4 regions of the Rhizobium sp. P1_E6 genome follow, and region 3 is predicted to be linked to each of the others. Evidence: predicted binding sites of a transcription regulator. Region 3 holds the regulator's gene; each other region holds the start of a gene.

Region 1 (4,212 bases), on a different contig from region 3:
ACGTTGAAGGAGAAGCGGCCCGGCTGATAACCGCGCGCTTTCGCCTCCGGCAGACCGGCAAACCAGTCGCGGATCGGTGTGAAGGCGCCGGTATAGGTCGCCGGGTTCGAACGCGGCGTGCGACCGATCGGCGACTGATCGATGTCGATCACCTTGTCGATATGCTCAAAGCCATCGATGCGATCGTGATCGGCAGGGATTTCACGCGCACCCATGACGCGACGCGCCGCCGACTTGTAAAGCGTCTCGATCAGGAAGGTGGACTTGCCGCCGCCCGAAACACCCGTCACCGCCGTAAAGACGCCGAGCGGAATTGCCGCCGTGACATTCTTCAGATTGTTGCCGCGGGCGCCGACGACCTTGATCTCCTTGCCCTTCTTCGGCTTGCGGCGTTCGTCGGGCAGGGTCACGCCAAGTTCGCCGGAGAGATATTTCCCGGTCAGCGACTTCGGATTGGCCATGATTTCTTGCGGCGTGCCATGCGCCACTACCTGGCCGCCATGCACGCCGGCTGCCGGGCCGATATCGACCACATCGTCGGCCGTCAGGATCGCGTCCTCGTCATGCTCTACGACGATGACCGTGTTGCCGATGTCGCGCAGGTGCTTCAGCGTGTCGAGAAGCCGTGCATTGTCGCGCTGGTGCAGGCCGATCGACGGCTCGTCGAGTACATAGAGAACGCCGGTCAAGCCGGAGCCGATCTGCGAGGCAAGCCGGATACGCTGGCTTTCACCGCCTGACAGCGTACCGGAATTGCGTGACAGGCTGAGATATTCGAGGCCTACATCGTTCAGGAACCGCAAGCGGTCGCGGATTTCCTTGAGAATCCGCACGGCAATCTCATTCTGCTTGGCGTTGAAGGTCGCCGGCAGCGTCTCGAACCAGTCGCGAGCGATGCGGATCGACATCTGGGTGACTTCGCCGATATGCAGCTTGTTGATTTTCACGGCGAGCGCCTCAGGCTTCAGGCGATAGCCGTTGCAGGACGGGCAGGGGGCTGCCGACATGAAGCGCTCAATATCCTCGCGCGCCCAGGCGGAATCCGTTTCCTTCCAGCGCCGTTCGAGATTGGGCACGATGCCCTCGAAATTCTTCGAGGTCGTGTAAGTGCGTGCGCCGTCGGCATAATGGAATTCGATCTTCTCCTCGGTGCCGTTCAGGATGACATCCCTGGCCTTTTCGGGGAGATCGTTCCAGCGGCTGCCGAGCTTGAAGCCGAAATGCTTGCCGAGCGCTTCGAGCGTCTGGTTGTAGTAGGGCGAGGTCGACTTGGCCCAGGGCGCGATGGCGCCGTCGCGCAGCGTGCGCTCAGGCTCAGGCACGATCAGATCAGGGTCGATCTTCTGCTGTGAGCCGAGACCGTCGCAGGTCGGGCAGGCGCCGAAGGGATTGTTGAACGAAAAGAGCCGTGGCTCGATCTCCGGAATGGTGAAGCCGGAAACCGGGCAGGCAAACTTTTCCGAAAACAGCACACGCTCATGCGTCTCGTTGAGCGACTTGTTGGCCGAGCCGCCGGCCGAGGTTTCTTCGGGCGGAAGCGGCTTGTCGGCGAATTCGGCAACGGCAAGGCCGTCGGCGAGCTTCAGCGCCGTCTCGAAACTGTCGGCAAGGCGCGATGCCATATCCGGCCGTACGACAATACGGTCGATGACAATGTCGATATCGTGCTTGTACTTCTTGTCGAGAACAGGCGCATCGGCGATCTCGTAGAACTGGCCGTCCACCTTGACGCGCTGGAAGCCCTTTTTCATGAGCTCCGCCAGCTCTTTCTTGTACTCGCCCTTACGTCCGCGGATCATCGGCGCCAATATATAAAGACGCGTGCCTTCCTCGAAAGCCAGCACCCGATCGACCATCTGGCTGACCGTCTGGCTTTCGATCGGCAGGCCCGTCGCAGGCGAGTAGGGAACGCCGACGCGCGCAAACAAGAGGCGCATATAGTCGTAGATTTCCGTAACCGTGCCGACCGTCGAGCGTGGATTGCGCGAGGTCGTCTTCTGCTCGATCGAGATCGCCGGCGACAGCCCGTCGATCTGGTCGACATCGGGCTTCTGCATCATTTCCAGGAACTGGCGCGCATAGGCCGAAAGGCTTTCGACATAGCGGCGCTGTCCCTCGGCATAGATCGTGTCGAAGGCAAGCGAGGACTTGCCGGATCCGGAGAGGCCGGTCATGACGATGAGCTTGTTGCGCGGCAGATCGAGGTCGATGCCCTTCAGATTATGCTCACGCGCGCCACGGATGGAGATCGTCTTCAGTTCGCTCATCGTCTCTGCTTCAAGTCGTTTGGGGGAATAACAGCCCTTATGTAGTGATGCCGGTGGGCGAGTCGAGGCTGAATGTCCGGAACAACAAAGGTTTTCGATTCTGTTGACAGGATCATAGCGAATAAATAGAACAAATAAAGAACAAAATTCCTTGTGGATTAAGCGGGGCTGGATGCGCACCGCTTGTCCTCTATGGTTTAGAGTATGTCGATGGTTTTGAACGCCGCCGGTCAGGGCGGCAGTAAGGTGAAATGATATGGCTGGCAGTGTGAACAAGGTAATTCTGATCGGAAACGTGGGCGCCGACCCCGAAATCCGCCGCACGCAGGATGGCCGGCCGATCGCCAACCTCCGCATCGCGACGTCTGAAACATGGCGCGACCGCAATTCCGGCGAGCGCCGCGAAAAGACAGAATGGCACACCGTAGTGGTCTTCAACGAAGGCCTCTGCAAGGTCGTCGAGCAATATGTGAAGAAGGGCGCCAAGCTATATATCGAAGGCGCGCTGCAGACCCGCAAGTGGCAGGACCAGACTGGCGCCGACCGCTACTCGACGGAAGTCGTGCTGCAGGGCTTCAATTCGACGCTGACGATGCTCGACGGGCGCGGAGGTGAGGGCGGCGGTGCTGGCTCCGGCTTCGGCGGCGGCCGTGGCGGCGACGATTTCGGTGGCGGCGGTTATGGCGACGATTACGGTGCGCCGGCGCAGTCATCCGGCGGTGGCCGTAGCGGTAGCGGTGGTGGACGTAGTGGCGGAAGCAGCGGCGGCGGTAGTAGTGCCGGCGGCGGCAACTTCTCGCGTGATCTCGACGACGACATTCCGTTTTGATCGGTCTTGTTCAGTAGTCTTGCAAACGGCGCCCAAGGGCGCCGTTTTCATGTCGGTGTGGCGCTGATCAGGTTGAGCGCCGATTTTGCCCCATCGATAACGAACTGGGCGGCAAGCGCTGCCAGGATGACTCCGAGAAGGCGGGTCAGGATTGCCCGGCCCGTGACGCCGAGGAAGCGGTCTAGCCGGTCGGCGAGGAAAAGCACCACCAACGTGATCAGCAAGCAGGCCGCGATAACGCCGATCAGTTGCGCCCGCTCGACGGTGGAGGGAAGGGTGCCTCCCAGCAGGATCGTCGCGGAAATGGCGCCCGGCCCGGCAATCAGCGGCAGTGCCAGCGGGAAGACGGCAATATTCTCGATATGATCCTTGGTAATCGCCACTTCCGTGGTCTTTTCCTTACGGTCCTGGCGCTTCTCGAACACCATTTCGAAAGCGATCCAGAACAGCAGCAGGCCGCCCGCCAGCCGGAAGGCACCGATGGAAATGCCGAGCACGCCGAGCACGCTGGAGCCGAACAGTGCGAAGACGGCTAGGATGATGAAGGCGATGGTCGAGCCGCGCAACGCCACCTGCTTGCGCTCCTGGCGGGTCATGCCGACAGTGAGACCGAGAAAGAGCGGGGCGAGCCCCGGCGGATCGATGGTGACGAGCAGCGTCGTAAACGCGTTGATCAGTTGGTCGGCGCTTGCCATCGCTTCTCCAAAACCCCATATAGATGCTTGTTTTTGATGATTGTGATGTGCGGCTTCCGATTTGGCAAATGCATGGTCGCTGATTGTCTCCTACCCACGGGCAAATGGCGCGATTTGCCCTCTTTCGACCGCAAAAGCCTGTTCAAAACCCCTGGCTAAATTGGCGCGGGAACAGGCTTTCCGCTATAAATCTTCAAGTGATTCTAGAAGAGAACGTGAACCGTTTTGACTGAGCAAACACCCCCCGGCGGCGGGAAGCTCCCGCCAGGCATCGAGCCCATCTCCATTATAGAGGAAATGCAGAGGTCGTACCTCGATTACGCGATGAGCGTAATCGTGTCCCGCGCGCTTCCCGACGTGCGTGACGGCCTCAAGCCCGTGCACCGGCGCATTCTCTACGGCATGTCCGAACTCGGCATCG
Region 2 (4,212 bases), on a different contig from region 3:
GCTCTGGCCTGCCGCACGCGGATTGAAATATCTGAAGGCACGCAGCGCCTGCCGCGCCGCGCTTGATGGCCGCAAGACCGTCGAGGAAGCACGCGCCGAGTTCATGGCGGCGGCCGAGGAAGCAAAGCTTAAAGTGCATTAAGCTTTCGGCGGCGACACCGGACAGCAAAAGCCGGATCCGTTCCGAAACGGAGCAATGCTTAATTTTCACTTAACCCTGCATGGAGCTCGTGCGGGGCTTTGTCTCAAAAGGCATTGCGCCGTTCATCCGTTCATCAATAGAACGACGCCAGCCATCATGATGATGGTTAGAGGCTCGTCACCCTCTACGGGAGACTACAGACGAGCCTCGTCTGACAGGAATTTCAAATATACCATCAGCAGTCAGAAGTATTCTCGTCACCGACTTGAATATAGCCAACACCGATGATTGTGCCATCTGCCGTGCGGATGAAGGACGGCAGATAGTGCGGTGCAGACGGCTCGCAGAGCGAGGCGTTGGTATATTCGTTCAGCGCTATTTCGTCCTTCGGCAAGACCGAATAATTCGTATCTGGTTCAAGGGAAGCATAAGCGGACCCGGCAAAGGCGCCGCATCCGAGAAGAAGGACCGCGGTCCAGAGGCGTATCAGCGTTTGCATTGTTGTCTCCAGCATTGAAATCCAGCATTTCAACACACGAGACGGGGAGTTGGTTCCTTGAGAATACCTGTGGGAAGACGTGATTTATCTGAGCAGCATGCGGCAATGCACATAACCGCTTCCGACGATATCCTCGGCAATCGCCAGTGCCCGCTCACTATCGCCCTTCCTGCGCACGAAACCTTCGAGAATGACGTAGGAGCCGAGGGTCGAGACGACAATTTCGGCCGCATCGAGGTCGGCTGCGGCATGCAGGGCGCTTTCCACGGACGCGCGCGTAGCAGCCGCGTTGTGGCCTTGCATGCAGGCTTCCTCGTGGACTAACGAGCTTTGAAAGCGCAGTACCATGATCGTTCCTGACATTGGCTAATACAGACTTAACGCCGGAAGACGACGTTTGTTGCCAGCCGCTGCTGGCTGGAAGCAAAGTTGAGAGTATGGTGGCGCCTGGATCTTGATGGTCTTGCAGCCGCTTTGTGCGATTGCGGCTGGAGGAGACGATGATGAAAGCTCAGTTGCCGGCCCTTTTTGCCGCCGCTCTTCTGGCGGGTTGTTCGGCTGCTGACGCGCCGGCGCTGGAGCCTATTCCCGGCAGCATCACCTATGGCGGCCAGCCGCGCACGAAGCTGACGAAATCGCCGATCGGCAGTGTCGTCCATAACGACTTCTACGATCAGCAGGGCCAGCACGTTTACGAAACCTACATACTCCAGCCCGACCGCAGCCTGAAGCTGGTGCGGCGCCAGATCGTGCCGGATTTTCCGTAGTAGCGCCGTGCGTCCATTTGGACGCATAAAGGACCCTCTACCTCTATTGGCCGATGCATCTGGCTTTCCGAAAACGAACTCGATTTTCGGGCCGATGGTGTCGTGAATGGTAGCCCGTGCCTGCTTGACAGGAGCGGCAATCAAGAACATTCAAGGAACGTCTAACACTCGCGCTGGTGATTCTCCGGCGAGAGCCAACCGGACCGCTGGATGTATCTCGAAAAGCTCAACCCCCAGCAGCGTTTGGCCGTCGAGCACGGCACGCTCATCGAAGGCAGCCATATTGCGGGGCCGCTGCTTATCATTGCCGGCGCCGGCTCCGGCAAGACGAATACGCTTGCCCATCGCGTAGCACATCTGATCCTCAAGGGTGCTGATCCGCGCCGCATCCTGCTGATGACCTTTTCCCGTCGGGCGGCTGCCGAAATGGGCCGGCGCGTCGAGCGCATCTGCGGCGAGGTCCTTGGCAAGAATTCCGGCATGATGGCAGATGCGCTGGCCTGGAGTGGCACGTTTCACGGCATAGGCGCACGACTGCTGCGCGATTATGCCGAGCAGATCGGCCTCGACCCGGCCTTCTCCATCCATGACCGGGAAGACAGTGCCGACCTGATGAACCTCGTGCGCCACGAGCTCGGCTTCTCCAAGACGGAAAGCCGGTTTCCAACCAAGGGCACCTGCCTTGCCATCTATTCCCGCGCGGTAAACTCGGAAGCGGAACTGCCGTTGGTGCTGCGCGATGCCTTTCCCTGGTGCGCGACCTGGGAAAAGCAGCTTCGCGAGCTGTTTGCCTGCTATGTCGAGGCAAAGCAGAGCCAGAACGTGCTCGATTATGACGACCTGCTGCTCTACTGGGCGCAGATGGTGGCCGAACCGCTGATATCAGAGGATATCGGCAGCCGCTTCGACCATGTGCTGGTCGACGAATATCAGGACACCAACAGGCTGCAATCCTCGATCCTGCTTGCCCTCAAGCCAACCGGGCATGGGCTGACCGTTGTCGGTGACGATGCGCAGTCGATCTATTCCTTCCGCGCGGCCACAGTGCGCAACATTCTCGATTTTCCGGCGTCGTTCAGCCCGGCCGCCAATATCGTCACGCTCGACCGCAACTACCGCTCGACCCAGCCGATCCTTGCGGCGGCGAACGCCGTCATCGACCTTGCTTCCGAGCGCTTCACCAAGAACCTCTGGACGGAGCGGGAATCGCCGGAGCGGCCGCGGCTGGTGACGGTGCGCGACGAGAATGATCAGGCGCGCTACGTGGCCGACAAGATTCTCGACCATCGCGAAGAGGGCGTGAAGCTGAAAAGCCAGGCCGTCCTCTTCCGCGCCTCGCACCATAGCGGCGCTCTGGAAGTGGAGCTCACCCGCCGCAACATTCCCTTCGTGAAGTTCGGGGGGCTGAAATTCCTCGATAGCGCGCATGTGAAAGACATGCTGGCGGCATTACGCTTTGCCCAGAACCCGCGCGACCGGGTGGCGGGCTTTCGGCTGATGCAGATCCTGCCGGGGGTCGGGCCTTCCACGGCACAGAAGGTGCTGGACCATATGGCAGAAGGCCCAAGCCCGGTGACGGCGCTCGCCACCATGCCTGCGCCGCCGCGCTCGGGCGACGACTGGACCTCGTTCGTGTCCACCATGCAGGAACTGAAGACCGGCAAGGCCGGCTGGCCTGCCGAGATCGAACTGGTGCGGAAATGGTATGAGCCGCATCTTGAAAGGCTGCATGAGGATGCGAGCGCCCGGCTTGCCGATCTCGTGCAGCTCGAGCAGATCGCCGGCGGTTATGCTTCGCGCGAGCGCTTCCTGACGGAACTGACGCTCGATCCGCCCGACGCAACCTCGGATCAGGCGGGCGTGCCGCTGCTCGACGAGGACTATCTCATCCTCTCGACCATCCATTCGGCCAAGGGACAGGAATGGACCAAGGTCTTCATGCTGAACGTCATCGATGGCTGCATCCCCTCGGATCTCGCTGTCGGCACGACGGCAGAAATAGAGGAGGAGCGGCGGCTGCTCTATGTGGCGATGACACGCGCCAAGGACAGCCTCGATCTCGTCGTGCCGCAACGCTTTTTCACCTATGGGCAGAACTCGCAGGGCGACCGGCACGTCTATGCGTCACGCAGCCGCTTCATTCCCGCGACGCTGCTGCAGTTCTTCGAGGTCTGCGGCTGGCCGCAGGCCAAAGCGGAAACGGCGGCGGCCCAGCAGGCGCGGCAGGTGCGCATCGATGTCGGTGCACGCATGCGCGGCATGTGGCGTTAGAGCCTCTCCTGACCAGATGGCGCTAAAGCGCGAGCGGTGGCTTGGCGGGTTCGAAGAAACGGCCGATCATTTCATCGTTGACCAGGGCGATTGCCGGCGGCGACCATTTCGGATTACGGTCCTTGTCGATAACAGCCGCACGGACGCCTTCGTAGAAATCCGCACCATGCAGGATCTGCATGCAGGCGCTGAGCTCACGGGCCAGGCATTCGCCGAGCGTACGGCTCTGGCGGCCGGCTCTCAGCAGCCGCAAGGTGAGCTTGAGGCTGGTCGGCGAGCGTGTGAGCATCACGCGACGGGTTTCGGCTGCGAACTCGCCCTCTTCCTGAGCGAGGGCCAACGCGATGTCCTCGACACGGCTGAAGCGGAAGGCGCGGTCGATCATCGTGGCATTGGCCTGCAGCCTGCCTTCGCCCGGCTGATCCGATAGATTGCGCAGCGCCGCGTCGACATCGTCTGACGAGCTTCCCAAAGGCAGATCCGAGAGACGCTGGACTGCCTCTTCCAGACGCGAGAAGGGCATGTAGAAATCA
Region 3 (4,212 bases):
CCGCAGATCAAGCGTCCGCCTAAACGCATTACAGTGCTCGTGAGAGGCGCCGCGCAGCCTTTCGAGCTTGGCGACGTCATCGAGGGCAGGGCGCGTCTCACGCCTCCGGCAGGCCCCGCACTTCCCCACCTGAATGATTTTGCTTTCAGTGCCTATTTTGACGGCATCGGCGCCAACGGCTTTTTCTATGGCGCGCCGAAAAAGCTTGCCTTGCAGCCACAGCAAGCGGGCTCGGTCGGTGAGGCGACACTCGAATGGCTCTATCGCCTCAGGAGTGGCATCGGCGATCGCATACGCTCCACCCTGCCGGGCGATACCGGCGCCTTTGCCGCTTCGCTTGTCACCGACGAGAGACGGGCGATCTCGGATGACACGACGGACGCGCTGCGGCAGTCCGGCCTTGCCCATATCGTCGCGATCTCCGGTCTCAATATGGCGCTTTCCGCCGGCATCTTTTTTGTCGGCCTGCGCGTCGTCCTTAGCCTTTTTCCCGGCATTGCCCAGGCGTGGCCGACCAAGAAAATCGCGGCGGCCGGTGCGCTCGCGGCGGTGACGGCCTACTATCTGATCTCCGGCTTTGCCGTCTCCGCCGAACGTGCCTTCATCATGATGGCCATCATGCTGGTTGCCGTCTTCTTTGACCGGCCATCGATCAGCCTCAGAAACGTGGCGCTATCCGCTCTTGTGATCCTTGCGATCTCGCCATCGGAGGTGCTGGGGCCGAGCTTCCAGATGTCCTTTGCCGCAACACTTGCCCTGGTCGCCGGCTACGATCTCTGGAAAGGCCGGCCGATGTGGGAGAATGTCTTTGCCAACCTGCCGGTCATGAAGCCCCTCTTCGTGGTCGGCGGTTTCTTTGGTGGCATTTTCCTGACGTCGCTGATTGGCGGCTTCTCTACCGCGCTGTTTTCGATCGAGCATTTCCACCGGCTGACAGCCTATGGCCTGCCGGCAAATCTCGCGGCCATGCCGGTGATTTCCTTCATCGTCATGCCGGCTGGGATGCTGGCGATGCTGCTGATGCCCTTTGGCCTGGACGGCTGGGCATGGCATGTGGCAGGCTTCGGGCTGGATCTGGTGATTACAATCGCAAAGACGGTATCGAGCTGGGGTGGCAATATCGATGTGGGCCGTTTGCCGGGTTGGTACTTCCCGACGGCTGTTTTCGGTTTTCTGCTGCTGACCCTCCTCAGAACTCGACTGCGGCATATCGGAACGGCAATCGTCGCTCTCTCCACGCTTGCTGTCGCGGCGCTGCCATCAGAGGCAATGCCCGACATCGCCATTGCCGAAGACGGTAGCCTCGTTGCTGTTGTCGATGGAGAGGCGATAGCTTCGAACCGCGAAAAGCCACCCGCCTTCATCTTCGAACAATGGCAGCGGGCGCTTGCCATCGAAGAGCACAGGAAGCCAGTCATGCTGGAAGCTGCCAACAGGCCCACTGCGCCCGAAGGCAAAAGACTGCAGCTCTCGCGGGATCAACAGAATGAAGCCAGAGAATCGATAAGACGTGTCGCGATCGGTTCGCCGTCACGGTTCTCGTGCCTGAAAGGTGCCTGGTGCGCCATCATGCTCGGCAATGGAAAGAAACTGACGGTTATCGACAATGCAGCCTATCTGGGCCCTGCCTGCGATACGGCCGATATCGTCGTCACCCCTGTCCGTCTGCGTCTTGACGGCTGCCGATCCGGAGCTCTGCTCTTTACCGGCGAAACATTGCGCAAGACAGGCTCGATCGAGCTTCGTTTCACAGATGGCGGAGTTGCGGTTGCCGCTACATTCGACGCATTACCACGGCCCTGGATGCGCCACCGTGCCTATGACTGGCGTAGCGACACATTCGCTGATGTTGACCGGTCACCGGTCAGTGATAGCGACGAATGAGGCCGACGAGCTTGCCCTGGACCTTGACGCGATCCGGCGGGAAAATGCGGGTCTCGTAAGCGGGGTTTGCGGCTTCGAGCGCAATCGATGCGCCCTTGCGGCGGAAGCGCTTGAGCGTCGCTTCCTCTTCATCGACGAGTGCGACGACGATGTCACCCGGATTGGCCGTGCTACCGTTGCGGATGATGACGGTATCGCCATCGAAGATGCCGGCTTCGATCATCGAGTCGCCACGAACTTCGAGCGCATAATGTTCGCCGGAGCCAAGCATATCGGCGGGAACGGTGATGTCATGGGTGTTGTTCTGGATTGCCGAAATCGGCACGCCGGCAGCGATGCGCCCCATGACCGGCACGGAAACCGAATTGCCGTTGTCGGCCGCAGGTGCTGACTTTGCCGCGGCGGGAGGCGCAACAGGTTGCGGCTTGCCGAGGCTGCCTTCGATGACGCTTGGTGAAAAGCCGCGCCTTGGCTGTAGGCTCGAGCTGTAGGCTTCCGGCAGCTTGATGACTTCGAGCGCACGCGCCCGGTTCGGAAGCCGGCGAATGAAGCCGCGTTCTTCGAGCGCCGTGATCAGCCGATGAATGCCGGATTTCGAGGCCAGATCCAGGGCGTCCTTCATCTCGTCGAAAGATGGCGGAACGCCGGATTCCTTCATCCTTTCATGAATGAAAAGAAGAAGTTCCTGTTGTTTGCGCGTGAGCATCGGCGTGTGACCCCAGTATTGAAACAAATCCAGAACGGACACTATATGTTCCATATGTGTTCCGCAAGTGGCTAAATTTTCGTAAAATTTCTCCCCATTGTGTTGAGAATTTTATTTTTGTCGGCGCCCGGCCCGTCCGGCCTTGCTTCGTAAGGCTTGTTGAAGCACATCTCCTTGTGATTGCTGGAGAGTAGCTGATGACCCAAGACACGCTTGCGATCGATCATCTCGTTTTGCCGGTTACCGATATCGCCCTTGCACGCGAGAGGTTAGGCAAGCTGGGCTTCACCGTCGCTCCGGACGCGCGCCATCCCTTCGGTACGGAAAATGCCTGCGTTTTCTTCGCCGACAGGAGCTATCTCGAGCCGCTCGGCGTCGCCAGTGTCGAGGAGAGCGACAGGACGGCGCGTGATGGCAATGTCTTCACAGCCCGCGATCAGGCCTTTCGTTTTCGCTGCGGCAGCGAGGGCCTGTCTGCTATCGCCTTCAGTGCCGCGGATGCAAAGCATGAACATGCTCGATTCGTTAAAGGCGGCATTAGCGCTGGTTCTGTGTTGCAGTTCGAACGTCCCGTGAAAATGCCGGATGGCACGGAGAGCATTGCCGGCTTCCGGCTCGCCTTCGCCGGTGACCTCCGGGCACCGGATTTCTTTCTCTTCGCCGTCGAGCGCGTCAATCCGCTCCCTGCTGACCGCAGCGCGCTCGAAGCTCACGTCAACGGCGTAACCGGAATTGCCGAGATAGTTCTAGCCGCGCCCGAGCCTTCGGCCTTCGGCGAATTCGTCCGTGGCGTGGCAAGAGCCGACGCCGCAGATGAGACCGGTTTTGGGGTGAGAGTTGCTCTGGCAAACACAAAAATCAGTCTGATGAACCCGGCGGGTCTGGAGGCCTATTTCGATCTGGCGACGCCGGACACCGATCGCGGCCTGCGTGGGCGGGCGATCCTTTTCCATGCGGGCGATCTTGCCGTGACAGAAGCGCATTTGGCTGCTAACGGGGTGACCTATACACGCAAGGGCAACCGTATTCTGGTGAAGCCCGCGCCCGGCCAGGGCGTGCTCTTCGCCTTCGAGGAAACATCATGAGCTCCAATACCAATTCCCAGGTGACGGTCGGCGAGGGCGCCGGTAAGGTCACCTTCTCCAATACCGGCCGCTTGTCGCTGATCGCCGGCGCCTGCGAAATGGAAAGCCGCGACCATGCGTTCATGGTGGCCGGCACATTGAAGGAACTGTGCGCCAAGCTCGGCATAGGGCTTGTCTACAAGACGTCTTTCGACAAGGCCAATCGCTCTTCGTTGTCGAGCAAACGCGGTGTCGGCCTTGAGAAGGGGCTGGAAGTATTCGCTGATCTCAAGAAGGAACTCGGCATTCCGGTTCTCACCGACATTCACAGCGAAGAACAATGCGCCGAAGTAGCGAAGGTCGTTGATATCCTGCAGATACCGGCCTTCCTGTCTCGCCAGACTGATCTTCTGGTGGCTGCTGCCAAGACGGGCCGCGTCATCAACGTCAAGAAGGGCCAGTTCCTGGCGCCTTGGGACATGAAGAATGTGCTCGGCAAGCTGAATCAGAGTGGCAATCCGAACATTCTGCTGTGCGAGCGCGGCGCTTCCTTCGGCT
Region 4 (4,212 bases), on a different contig from region 3:
GGAGCGCAGATGGTCGGCGATGACGCGGTGGCTGGCACTGCCCTCAGCCTTAGCGCCCATCGTATCCTCGATGGTGGCGATCAATGTGCGGAACAGGTCGGTGTCGAACACGCTCTGGACACCCTGGAGAACGGCGGCCATGCGCTCCAGGCCCATGCCGGTGTCGATCGACGGACGCGGCAGCGGATTGCGAACGCCGGGCTCGGTCTGTTCGAACTGCATGAAGACGAGGTTCCAGAACTCCAGGAACCGGTCACCATCCTCTTCCGGCGAGCCGGGAGGGCCGCCCCAGACATTCTCGCCCTGGTCGATGAAGATTTCCGAGCACGGGCCGCAGGGGCCGGTATCGCCCATCTGCCAGAAATTGTCAGAGGTCGGGATGCGGATGATCTTGTCGTCGGAAAAACCGGCGATCTTCTTCCACAGCGTCGCGGCTTCCTCGTCTTCGGAATAGACGGTCACCAGCAGACGGTTCTTCGGAAGGTCGAAGCCTTCGGTGACGAGCTTCCAGGCAAGCTCGATCGCATTCTCCTTGAAATAGTCGCCGAAGGAGAAATTGCCGAGCATTTCGAAGAAGGTCAGATGGCGCGCGGTATAGCCGACATTGTCGAGGTCGTTATGCTTGCCGCCGGCGCGCACGCATTTCTGCGAAGTCGTTGCCGTCGAATAGGGACGCTTTTCGAGACCGGTGAAGACGTTCTTGAACTGCACCATGCCGGCATTCGTAAACATCAGCGTCGGGTCGTTGCGCGGCACGAGCGGGCTCGATGAAACGATCTCATGGCCGTTCTTCTTGAAGTAGTCGAGGAAGGTCGACCGGATATCGTTCACACCGCTCATTTCATGCCCTTCGATGCTGCCAGCAGGCAGGTAAAACCAAATTCATCGGCTTTTATCGTTCGACCTTGCCACTGTCCAGCGAACAAACAAAACCGGCCGCATTCTCGTGAAGGAATGCGGCCGGTACGAATGTGCTTCAGTGGTCAGGGCGAATTACATGTCGCCGGCATCACCTGCATCGTCGCCGGCGTCAGGGCCGCCATTCTGTAGGAAGCGGTCGGCAATCAGGCCGGCGTTCTGGCGCAATGCCGTTTCGATCTCGCGGGCGAGATCCGGATTGTCGCGCAGGAAAGTCTTGGCGTTTTCGCGGCCCTGGCCGAGGCGCTGGCTGTTATAGGAGAACCAGGCGCCCGATTTCTCGACGATGCCGGCCTTGACGCCGAGATCGACGAGTTCGCCGGTCTTGGAGACGCCTTCGCCATACATAATGTCGAATTCGACCTGCTTGAAGGGAGGCGCCATCTTGTTCTTGACGACCTTGACGCGCGTCTGGTTGCCGATCACCTCTTCGCGCTCCTTGACCTGGCCGATGCGGCGGATGTCGAGGCGAACGGAGGCGTAGAACTTCAGCGCGTTACCACCAGTTGTCGTTTCCGGCGAACCGAACATGACGCCGATCTTCATGCGGATCTGGTTGATGAAGATCACCATGGTATTCGACTTGGAGATCGAAGCCGTCAGCTTGCGCAGCGCCTGGCTCATCAGGCGAGCCTGAAGGCCTGGCAGGCTGTCGCCCATTTCACCTTCGATTTCGGCGCGCGGCGTCAGTGCGGCGACCGAGTCGACGACGAGGACGTCGATGGCGCCGGAACGCACCAGCGTATCGGTGATTTCAAGCGCCTGCTCGCCTGTGTCCGGCTGGGAGATCAGGAGGTTCTGCAGATCGACGCCAAGCTTGCGGGCATAGACCGGATCGAGAGCGTGTTCGGCGTCGACGAAGGCGCAGATGCCGCCCTTCTTCTGGGCTTCGGCAATGGTCTGCAGAGCGAGCGTCGTCTTACCAGAGCTTTCCGGACCGTAGATTTCGACGATGCGGCCCTTCGGCAGGCCGCCGATGCCGAGCGCGATATCGAGGCTGAGCGAACCCGTGGAAACTGTTTCGATCTCGACGATGCTCTCGTTCGAACCGAGTTTCATGATCGAGCCCTTGCCGAACGACCGCTCGATCTGTGAGAGTGCCGCTTCGAGCGCCTTGCTTTTGTCCACCGATTTGTCCTCTACGAGCCGCAATGAATTCTGAGACATTCGATCCACCTTTAGGTTATTGACGCTGCTCAAGCAATGTCGCCGCTGATGCGAAGTTTGTACCTGATTTGTTCTTATTTCGCAATGGGGTTGCAAATAATTGAAAGAAAAAGGTAAAACGGCCTGTGTTCTATTTTTGTTTTATCGATGCAAAGCAACGGCTTAATAAGCCACCGGGGCTGAATGCGGGTATTTCGGAGCCTATTCGATTCGCTTTGGGAGAGCAGAAATGAGCGGCAAGATTCTCGTTCTCGGTGGCGCCCATATCGATCGTCGCGGCCGCATTGCCGGCGAGACGGCACCCGGCGCCAGCAACCCCGGGACATGGTTCGAGGAACCCGGCGGCGGTGGCTTCAATGCGGCCCGCAATCTGGCTCGACTCGGCTTCGACGTGACGATGATTTCGCCGCGCGGCGGCGACCCGATCGGCGAGACGGTGAGCGAGGCGGCCGACCTTGCGGGGATAGACGACCGCCCCTTCGTCTTCCTCGACCGCAAGACGCCGAGCTATACGGCGATCATTGAGAGGGACGGCAATCTGCTCATCGCGCTGGCGGATATGGAGCTCTACCGCTTCTTCGTGCCGCGGCGTCTGTCGATCCGCTGGGTGCGCGATGCCTTCGCCGCTACCGATTTCATTCTCTTCGACGCCAACCTGCCGGAGGAAACGGCAGCTGCGATCGTCGCAAGGGCAAAGGCGCTCGGCAAGCCGGTGGCGGCCATCGCCATCTCGCCGGCCAAGGTGGTGCGCCTCCTGCCCTGCCTCGACGGCATCGACTATCTCTTCCTCAACGAGGCCGAGGCTGCAGCCCTTGTCGGCCACCGGCCGGAGGATGCTGCCGCTTGGCCGTCCCTGCTCGGTGACATCGGCGTCAGCGGCGCGGTCGTCACCCGCGGCCAGCGCGAGCTCGTCGCCTTCAATGACCATCGTGCGCTCGTCCTACAGCCGCCGATCTCGGAGACAGTGGCCGATGTCACCGGCGCCGGAGATTCTCTGGCAGCCGGCACGCTCTCGGCCCTCATGCGTGGCCTGCCGCTGGAAGAAGCGGTGCGCCATGGCACGGCTGCAGCCGCCCTTACTGTCCAGTCACGGCACGCCGTGAACGAAAATCTCTCGCCGGATCTTATCCGCGACATGCTTTCGCTTGTCCCGGCGGCGAGAATTCTGCAATGAAGCGGCACCATCGATAAAGGGACACCGATCATGACCAAACCCATTTCGCCCCTGCTGCCGATCTCCTATTCGAAGGAAGTGGCCGCCGCCAAGCAGCGCGGCGCCCCGATCGTGGCGCTCGAATCGACCATCATCACGCATGGCATGCCCTACCCCGGCAATATCGAGATGGCGCGCAGCGTCGAATCGATCATCCGCGATCAGGGTGCGGTTCCCGCCACCATCGCTGTCATCCACGGCACACTTCATATTGGCCTTGAGGCCGCTGAGCTCGAGCAACTCGCCCAGGCGAAGGATGTCTTGAAGGTGTCGCGCGCCGATCTCGCCTTCGCCATCGCCGAGCGCCGCACGGGTGCGACGACGGTCGCCGCGACGATGATTGCGGCAGCGCGGGCCGGCATCAAGGTCTTTGCGACAGGCGGCATCGGCGGTGTCCATCGCGGTGCTGAAGAAACCTTCGATATCTCGGCTGATCTCGAAGAACTGGCCCGCACCGGCGTCATCGTCGTTTGCGCCGGCGCAAAGGCGATCCTCGATATTCCGAAGACGCTGGAAGTGCTGGAAACCCGCGGCGTGCCCGTCGTGACCTATGAGAGCGATGAATTCCCGGCCTTCTGGTCGCGCGCCTCGGGCATCCGCAGCCCGCTCACCCTGAACAGCCCGGCAGCGATCGCCAATTTCCAGACGACGCGCGAACAGCTCGGCATCGACGGCGGCATGCTGATCGCCAATCCGGTTCCGGAAGCCGACGAAATCGCCCGCGAGGAAATGGAAATCTACATCGAGCGCGCCCTCGACAGCGCCGAACGCGACGAAGTCACCGGCAAGGCGGTAACACCTTACCTGCTGAGCACGATCTTTGACCTGACGGACGGGCAGAGCTTGAAGACGAATATCGCGCTGGTGGAGAACAATGCGCGGCTTGCGGCTGAGATTGCCGTGGCGCTTGGAGA

The links. The regulator LexA, encoded in region 3, represses DNA repair genes until DNA is damaged. The targets are predictions, from matches to a motif close to TGTTCNNNNTGTGTTCNG.
Region 1: the regulator LexA is predicted to act here: its motif matches at 2,394-2,411, upstream of uvrA (excinuclease ABC subunit UvrA).
Region 2: the regulator LexA is predicted to act here: its motif matches at 1,551-1,568, upstream of AC1D35_RS05785 (ATP-dependent helicase).
Region 4: the regulator LexA is predicted to act here: its motif matches at 2,212-2,229, upstream of recA (recombinase RecA).

Annotation. Positions count from the first base shown of each region.
Region 1 covers NZ_JBFUBG010000002.1:196,691-200,902, reverse strand. The annotation lists gene uvrA (excinuclease ABC subunit UvrA) at 1-2,267, opposite strand, end outside; gene AC1D35_RS02525 (single-stranded DNA-binding protein) at 2,524-3,096, shown strand; gene AC1D35_RS02520 (MarC family protein) at 3,144-3,791, opposite strand; gene gyrA (DNA gyrase subunit A) at 4,017-4,212, shown strand, end outside.
Region 2 covers NZ_JBFUBG010000006.1:75,462-79,673, reverse strand. The annotation lists gene AC1D35_RS05805 (DUF982 domain-containing protein) at 1-142, shown strand, start outside; gene AC1D35_RS05800 (hypothetical protein) at 378-641, opposite strand; gene AC1D35_RS05795 (BON domain-containing protein) at 726-989, opposite strand; gene AC1D35_RS05790 (hypothetical protein) at 1,145-1,408, shown strand; gene AC1D35_RS05785 (ATP-dependent helicase) at 1,619-3,679, shown strand; gene AC1D35_RS05780 (enoyl-CoA hydratase/isomerase family protein) at 3,702-4,212, opposite strand, start outside.
Region 3 covers NZ_JBFUBG010000028.1:3,030-7,241, forward strand. The annotation lists gene AC1D35_RS15935 (ComEC/Rec2 family competence protein) at 1-1,884, shown strand, start outside; gene lexA (transcriptional repressor LexA) at 1,865-2,590, opposite strand; gene AC1D35_RS15945 (VOC family protein) at 2,788-3,675, shown strand; gene kdsA (3-deoxy-8-phosphooctulonate synthase) at 3,672-4,212, shown strand, end outside.
Region 4 covers NZ_JBFUBG010000002.1:11,597-15,808, reverse strand. The annotation lists gene alaS (alanine--tRNA ligase) at 1-840, opposite strand, end outside; gene recA (recombinase RecA) at 994-2,085, opposite strand; gene AC1D35_RS01595 (carbohydrate kinase family protein) at 2,315-3,259, shown strand; gene AC1D35_RS01590 (pseudouridine-5'-phosphate glycosidase) at 3,290-4,212, shown strand, end outside.